DNA from 2 places in the Streptomyces fractus genome. Region 2 is predicted to be linked to the other one. Evidence: predicted binding sites of a transcription regulator. Region 2 holds the regulator's gene; the other holds the start of a gene.

Region 1 (4,034 bases), 2.1 Mb from region 2:
CGGGCGCTTCAGCCGGAGCGGAGCGCGTCAGTGCGAGTGGCCGTGCCCGTGGCCGGCGGCCTCGGGCTCCTCCTCGGCCGGCTTCTCGACGACCAGGGTCTCGGTCGTGAGCAGCAGGGAGGCGATGGAGGCGGCGTTCTCCAGGGCGGAGCGGGTGACCTTGACCGGGTCGATGACGCCGGCCTTGACCAGGTCGACGTACTCGCCGGTCGCGGCGTTGTAGCCGCTGCCCTTCTCGAGCTCCTTGACCTTGGAGACGATCACGTAGCCCTCCTGGCCGGCGTTCTCGCCGATCCAGCGGAGCGGCTCGACGACGGCGCGGCGGACGACGGCGACACCGGTGGCCTCGTCGCCCTCCTTGCCGAGGGAGTCGTCGAGGACCTTGGAGGCGTGCACCAGGGCGGAGCCACCACCGGAGACGATGCCCTCCTCGACCGCGGCGCGGGTCGCGGAGATGGCGTCCTCCAGACGGTGCTTCTTCTCCTTGAGCTCGACCTCGGTGGCCGCACCGACGCGGATCACGCAGACGCCGCCGGCCAGCTTCGCGAGGCGCTCCTGGAGCTTCTCGCGGTCCCAGTCGGAGTCCGTGTTCTCGATCTCGGCCTTGATCTGCGCGACGCGGCCCTGCACGTCCTCGGACTTGCCGCCACCGTCGACGATGGTGGTGTCGTCCTTGGTGATGGTCACGCGGCGCGCGGAACCGAGCACCTCGAGACCGGCCTGGTCGAGCTTGAGGCCGACCTCCTCGGCGATGACGGTGGCACCGGTGAGGGTGGCCATGTCCTGGAGCATCGCCTTGCGGCGGTCGCCGAAGCCGGGGGCCTTCACGGCCACGGCGTTGAACGTGCCACGGATCTTGTTCACGACCAGGGTCGACAGGGCCTCGCCCTCGACGTCCTCAGCGATGATCAGGAGCGGCTTGGAGCCACCGGCCTGGATGACCTTCTCCAGGAGCGGGAGCATGTCCTGGATCGAGCCGATCTTGCCCTGGTGGATCAGGATGTACGGGTCGTCGAGGACGGCCTCCATACGCTCCTGGTCGGTGACGAAGTACGGGGACAGGTAGCCCTTGTCGAAGGCCATGCCCTCGGTGAAGTCGAGCTCCAGGCCGAAGGTGTTGGACTCCTCGACGGTGATGACACCGTCCTTGCCGACCTTGTCCATCGCCTCGGCGATGAGCTCGCCGACCTGGTTGTCCTGGGCGGACAGACCGGCGACGGCGGCGATGTCGGACTTCTCGTCGATCGGGCGGGCGGTCGCGAGGAGGTCCTCGGACACGGCCTTGACCGCGGCGTCGATGCCCTTCTTCAGGGCGGCCGGGGAGGCGCCGGCGGCAACGTTGCGCAGGCCTTCCTTGACCAGGGCCTGGGCAAGGACGGTGGCGGTGGTCGTACCGTCACCCGCGATGTCGTTGGTCTTGGTCGCCACCTCCTTCACCAGCTGCGCGCCGAGGTTCTCGTACGGGTCCTCGACCTCGACCTCACGGGCGATGGTCACACCGTCGTTGGTGATGGTGGGGGCGCCGAACTTCTTGTCGATGACGACGTTGCGGCCCTTGGGGCCGATCGTCACCTTGACCGTGTCGGCAAGCTTGTTGACGCCGCGCTCGAGGGCGCGACGGGCGTCCTCGTCGAACTTCAGGATCTTCGCCATGGAGCTGAATCAGTCCTCTCGAAACGAACCGCGCCCCTCGCACCCGGCATTCTCAGCGGGGGCCAGGGGCGCGGTTCAAAGCATCTGCTTCGGTGAAGCTGGGTGAATTACTTCTCGACGATCGCGAGCACGTCGCGAGCCGAGAGGACGAGGTACTCGTCGCCGTTGTACTTCACCTCGGTGCCGCCGTACTTGCTGTACAGCACGACATCGCCGACCTTGACGTCGAGCGGAAGGCGCTCGCCGTTCTCGAAGCGGCCCGGGCCCACGGCGAGGACGGCGCCCTCCTGGGGCTTCTCCTTCGCGGTGTCCGGAATGACCAGGCCAGAGGCCGTGGTCTGCTCGGCGTCGAGCGGCTGGACCACAATGCGGTCCTCGAGCGGCTTAATGGCAACCTTGGAGCTGGTGGTCGTCACGATCCGGTCTCCCCCTTCGGAGATCTCACGGGGTTAACAGTCTGGGGTGGCGACCAGGTGGATCCGTCGTCGCGGGTGCCGGACCTGCCCGTCGCTGTTGGCACTCTCCAGTGGTGAGTGCCAGAGCCGAGACTATGACCGCGATTAGCACTCGGTCAAGCGGACTGCTAACCGACTCCGAGACTTCCTGCCCAGGTCTCCGCTCCGGCGCGGCTCACAGGTAGTCCTCCAGGGCCGCCGGCTCGTACCCCTCGCGCTCGATACGGCGCAGGAGACCCGGCGTCGTTTCCGCCCGGGCCCCGAGGATGTCGCCGGGCCGCAGCCGCCCCGCAGGACCGCGCCACAGGACGATCGCGTCGACGCCGCACTCGGCCGCCGCCTGGAGCGTGTCCGCGTCGTACGCGCCCCGTGGCGGGTGGAGCAGCCGCGGCGCCGCGCCGAATCGGGCCTCGACGCGGTCGCGCTGGCCGCAGATCTCGGCGTGCTGCTCCACGTGTCCGAGGCCGGGCAGCAGGGCCCGGGTGAGGGTGCGGTTCTGCACCCGGGCGCCCAGGGCGCTCAGTTCGCCGAGGCTGCCCCCGCCCGGGCCCGCGAGGAACAGCGAGACCGGGAGGCGCCGGTCGCGGACCAGGTCGACGAAGCGGGGGTCGCGCCCGGCCCCGACCCCGTCCTCGTACGCGAGGAAGACCACCTTGTCGCGGGTGGGGACACGGGAGACGACCGGCGGGACCTGCGGGACCGCCGCCCCGGCGCCCGCCGCGGGCCGCGGAGGCGGGGCGGCCTCCCGTGCGCACCCGGCGAGTGGGGCGGTGAACAGTGCGGTGAGCAGTACGGCGGCCAGGGCGCGGCCGAGCGGCCGCGCCCACGGCCCGCGCGGTGTCACAGGTAGTCCTCCAGGCGCGCCACCGCGTAGCCCCTGTCGGTGAGGTACTTCATCAGGTTGCGGATCATGTCGGGCATCGTGCCCTTCCAGTCCTCGCGGCCCCTGAAGTGCGTGAGCAGGATGTCGCCCGGATGGATGCTCCGGTCCCACTCGCGATAGTCCATGCGGTCCACGAACGCCTCGGCGTTCCAGATCGGCGCGTACTCGATGCCGCAGGCCTTGGCGGCGCGCAGGGTGTCCTGGTTGTAGTCGCCGAACGGCGGGCGGAAGAGCGTGGGCCGCTTGCCGTACTTCTTCTCGATGACGTCCTGCATGCCGCAGATCTCGTGCTTCTGGCGCGCGTACGACAGGCCGGGCAGGAACGGGTGGTGGAGCGTGTGGTTGTTGAGGGTGATACCGCGGGCCTGCATCTTCTTGAAGTAGCCGTATTCCGGGCGGACTTCGGAGTCGGTCAGGAACGCGGTGTACGGGATGCGCAGCTCGCTCATCATCTTCAGGAACCGCGGGTCCTTCTCGGAGTCGTCGTCGATGGTGAGGAAGACGACCTTGTCCTTGGTCGGGACCGTCGTGAACACGGGCGGCAGGCCGAGTTCCTTCTGGCCGTCGACCTCGAAGCCCGTCCGCGCCTCGATGACCGGCTTCTTCGCCGGCGGGCGCGGGGCGGTCAGCGGCACGTCGGCGAGGCCCCAGCGCTTCGTCGCCGCGACGAGTGCGGCCCGCTGGGCGCGCAGCTCGGTCGCGTACGAGTTGAGGGCGCGGGCGGGAGGCGCCTGGAGGCCCTTGTGCGCCTGCTGGCCGGGGGCCGGTTTCACCGGGGCCCGCTCGGCTTCGTCGCCGGCCGCGCATCCGGTGGCGAGGGCGGAGGCGGCGAGCAGCGCGCCCAGGAGGCGGGTGCCGCGTCTCCTCCTGGCCAACTTTCTGCCGCTTTTTTCGTTTTGTCGTACTAGTTGCATGGCGCCGGATCCTGGCAGCTCACGGGCCCGTTCCTGGGCCGACACCGCCGCCTGGCGCGCACCGTCGCCCGCCTGGCCCACAATGGACCGGGTGAGCTCCTCCCTTTCGCCCGACGACTTCTTCGCCCT
Region 2 (4,034 bases):
TGTCCTTGGTGGTGCCGAAGGCGGCCTCGTCCAGCTCGACCTCGAGCCGGATCATGGCGTCCTGGCCACGGCGCGTACGGGACCGGGGTCCGCGCTGCGACGCCGTGCCGAAGAAGGCATCCATGATGTCCGAGAAGTTCCCGAACCCGCCCTGCCCGAAGCCGCCGGCCCCGCCTCCGCCGGACTGCGACAGGGGGTCGCCCCCGAGGTCGTAGACCTGCTTCTTCTGCGGGTCGGAGAGCACCTCGTAGGCGGCGTTGATCTCCTTGAACCGCTCCTGGGTCTTCGGATCCGGATTCACGTCCGGGTGCAGCTCGCGGGCGAGCCTCCGAAAAGCCTTCTTGATCTCGTCCTGGGAAGCGTCGCGGCGCACGCCGAGTACGGCGTAGTAGTCCGTGGCCACTTACGACTCCGCCAGGATCTGTCCGACGTAACGTGCCACTGCGCGTACTGCTCCCATCGTTCCCGGGTAATCCATGCGGGTCGGTCCGACCACGCCGAGCTTGGCCACTGCCTCGCCGCCCGAACCGTAGCCGACCGACACGACGGACGTGGAGTTGAGTCCCTCATGGGCGTTCTCGTGACCGATCCGTACGGCCATGCCCGAATCTCCCAGCTCGCCAAGGAGCTTGAGGAGCACGACCTGCTCCTCCAAGGCTTCCAGAACGGGCCGGATGGTGAGGGGAAAATCATGTCCGAAGCGAGTGAGATTGGCGGTTCCGCCGATCATCAGCCGCTCCTCGGTCTCCTCGACGAGTGTCTCCAGAAGTGTGGAGAGCACCGTGGAGACCGTGCCCCGGTCCTCCTGCTCGAAGGCGTCCGGCAGGTCCTGCACCAGCTGCGGCACGTCGGCGAACCTGCGGCCCGCGACGCGGCTGTTCAGCCGGGCCCGCAGGTCCGCAAGGGACGACTCGCCGAACGGTGCCGGGCAGTCGATCATCCGCTGCTCCACGCGCCCGGTGTCCGTGATCAGTACGAGCATCAGACGGGCGGGCGCGAGCGAGAGCAGCTCGACATGGCGCACGGTGGACCGGGTCAGGGACGGGTACTGGACGATCGCCACCTGCCGCGTGAGCTGCGCGAGCAGCCGCACGGTGCGTCCGACGACGTCGTCGAGATCGACGGCGCCGTCCAGGAAGTTCTGGATGGCGCGCCGCTCGGGCGCGGCCATCGGCTTCACGGCGGTGAGCTTGTCGACGAAGAGGCGGTAGCCCTTGTCGGTGGGGATCCGCCCGGCACTGGTGTGCGGCTGGGCGATGAATCCCTCGTCCTCCAGGGCCGCCATGTCGTTGCGCACGGTCGCCGGCGAGACCCCGAGCTTGTGCCGCTCGGTGAGCGCCTTGGAGCCGACGGGCTCCTCCGTGCCGACATAGTCCTGAACGATGGCGCGCAGCACTTCGAGCCTGCGTTCGTTGAGCATCGGCGCACACCTCCAGAAACAGCCGCCGCGATCGTTGCTTGCGATCTTCCTGCTTTGGCACTCCCTATGGGCGAGTGCCAATCGTCCCCGGCTCAGTGTACGGCCGGTGGGTACGGGCCCGGCAAGGGCGCTAGCGTCCAGGTATGGAGCTTGCACGACGTATCGATTGGGACTCGGTGGGCTGGGAGGGGCTCGCGCCGGGTGTGGGGCGGGTGCGGTTGCCGGGGCTCGACTGCACGAGCGGCCTCGTCGTCGGTGAAGATGCGGCGCTCTTGATCGACACCGGATCCTCACTCCGTGAAGGCGCCCGGCTGCGCGCCGACGCCCGCACGCTCCTCGGGGCACACCGAAGAGTGACCCATGTCGCGTTGACCCACCCGCACTTCGACCACGTGCTCGGCACGGCCGCGTTCGCGGGCGTCGAGGTGTACGGGGCGGTGGGCATCGACGCCCTGTTCGCGCGCGGCGCCGAGGCACTGCGCGCCGACGCCGTGCGGCACGGGCTGGCCCCGGACGCGGCGGCCGAGGCGGTCGACGTCCTCGTCACCCCGCCGCACCGGGTGTGCGGCGAGTGGACGCTCGACCTGGGCGGCGGCCTGACGGTGCTGCTCGCCAACATCGGGCCGGCGCACAGCGGCCACGACCTGGCGGTGCTCGTCCCCGGCGGCCCGGAGATCGTCTTCTGCGGCGACCTCGTCGAGGAGTCGGGCGAGCCGCAGGCGGGCCCGGACGCGGCGCCGCGCCACTGGCCGGCCGCGCTCGACCGGCTGCTCGACCTCGGCGGCGAGGACGCGGTGTACGTTCCGGGGCACGGTTCGACGGTGAATGCGGAGTTCGTCCGCGCGCAACGCGCCACATTGGCGACACGTTTCGGCGTGTCGTAGCCGGGGACCTGCGACTTCTCTTATCGTCCCTCGAATGCGCCAGTACTCAGCCGACCTGACACCCCCATGGAAGCGGAACAAGCCGGTTCCCGAGGTCCCGGCCGAGCCGGACCTCGTCGTCGAGGAGGTCGGCACGGGCTTCTGCGGAGCGGTGATCCGGGTCGAGAAGACGGCGCAGGGGCCGACAGTGACCCTGGAGGACCGCTTCGGCAAGCTCCGGGTCTTCCCGATGGAGCCGCGCGGCTTCATGATCGACGGCAAGGTCGTCACCCTCGTACGCCCCTCGGGCCCTGCCCCGACCCGCCCCCTGCGCAGCGCGTCCGGCTCGGTGGCGGTCCCCGGTGCCCGCGCGCGGGTGGCGCGAGCGGGCCGCATCTACGTGGAGGGCAAGCACGACGCCGAGCTCATCGAGCGGGTCTGGGGCCACGACCTGCGCGTCGAGGGCGTGGCGGTGGAGTTCCTGGAGGGCGTCGACGACCTCCCGGCGGTCGTCTCCGAGTTCGCCCCGGGCCCGGACGCGCGGCTCGGGGTCCTGGTGGACCACCTGGTGCCGGGCTCGAAGGAGTGGCGCATCGCCCAGTCGGTGACGAGTGACCACGCGCTGGTCGTGGGCCACCCATACATCGACATCTGGGAGGCGGTGAAGCCGTCGTCCGTGGGCATCGAGGCGTGGCCCCGCGTCCCGCGCGGCCAGGACTGGAAGACGGGCGTGTGCCGGGCGCTCGGCTGGCGGGTGGCGAACACGGGTGAGGCCTGGCAGCGCATCCTGTCCCAGGTCCGCACGTACAAGGACCTGGAGCCGGAGCTGCTCGGCCGCGTCGAAGAGCTGATCGACTTCGTGACGGCTCCCGAGTAACGCGGCCCGCACCGGGGTTGCGCCCTGGATTGATGATGCCGCCACCGCCTTGGGCAATCTGCCGCCTTGGGCGGCAGGGTGGGCAAGGCGGCACCCCGGTGCCGCGCGACGAGACGACGGCGTGAAGTCAGTCGACCAGGTCGCGGACCACGGCGTCCGCCAGCAGGCGACCGCGCAGGGTCAGCACGGCCCGGCCGGCGGCGAACGGTTCCGGTTCCAACAGCCCGTCCCGCAGAGCGCCTCGCGCCGCCGCGAGCCCATCGGGCCGGAGCAGCTCCAACGGGCAGCCGTCACGGAGCCGCAGCTCAAGGAGGATCCGCTCGACCCGGCGGTCCTCCTCCGCGAGCACCTCCCGCCCGGCTCCGGGCGACCGCCCCTCCGCGAGCGCCGCCGCGTACGCGCCAGGGTGCTTCACGTTCCACCACCGCACCCCGCCCACATGCGAGTGCGCCCCGGGCCCGGCCCCCCACCAGTCGGCCCCGCGCCAGTACAGCTCGTTGTGGAGGCAGCGGCCGGCCTCGGACGTCGCCCAGTTCGACACCTCGTACCAGTCGAACCCGGCCGCGCCGAGGACCTCGTCGGCGATCAGGTAGCGGTCCGCGTGCACGTCGTCGTCGGTCATCGGCACCTCGCCGCGCCGGATCCGCCGCGCGAGCTGCGTGCCCTCCTCGACGATCAGCGCGTAGGCGCTGACGTGGTCGGGCCCCGCCCCGAGCGCCGCGTCCAGCGAGGCCCGCCAGTCGTCGTCCGTCTCGCCCGGCGTGCCGTAGATGAGGTCGAGGTTCACGTGGTCGAACCCGGCCGCCCGCGCCTCCGCGACGCAGGCCTCGGGCCGCCCCGGCGTGTGCGTACGGTCGAGGACCTTCAGCACGTG

The links. Region 2 encodes HrcA, which represses chaperone genes, less so after heat shock. Its sites were predicted from a motif close to TTNGCACTCNGNNNNNCNGAGTGCNAA; they were not measured.
Region 1: groES (co-chaperone GroES) is a predicted target of HrcA. The motif match lies at 2,214-2,240, and genes of this name have one in related genera.

Annotation. Positions count from the first base shown of each region.
Region 1 covers NZ_JBMYHI010000002.1:3,974,208-3,978,241, forward strand. The annotation lists gene groL (chaperonin GroEL) at 28-1,653, opposite strand; gene groES (co-chaperone GroES) at 1,761-2,069, opposite strand; gene ACP4E5_RS19690 (polysaccharide deacetylase family protein) at 2,284-2,952, opposite strand; gene ACP4E5_RS19695 (polysaccharide deacetylase family protein) at 2,949-3,905, opposite strand; gene ACP4E5_RS19700 (class I SAM-dependent methyltransferase) at 3,988-4,034, shown strand, end outside.
Region 2 covers NZ_JBMYHI010000002.1:6,096,877-6,100,910, reverse strand. The annotation lists gene dnaJ (molecular chaperone DnaJ) at 1-403, opposite strand, end outside; gene hrcA (heat-inducible transcriptional repressor HrcA) at 404-1,420, opposite strand; gene ACP4E5_RS29525 (MBL fold metallo-hydrolase) at 1,564-2,304, shown strand; gene ACP4E5_RS29520 (DUF3097 domain-containing protein) at 2,339-3,160, shown strand; gene hemW (radical SAM family heme chaperone HemW) at 3,288-4,034, opposite strand, start outside.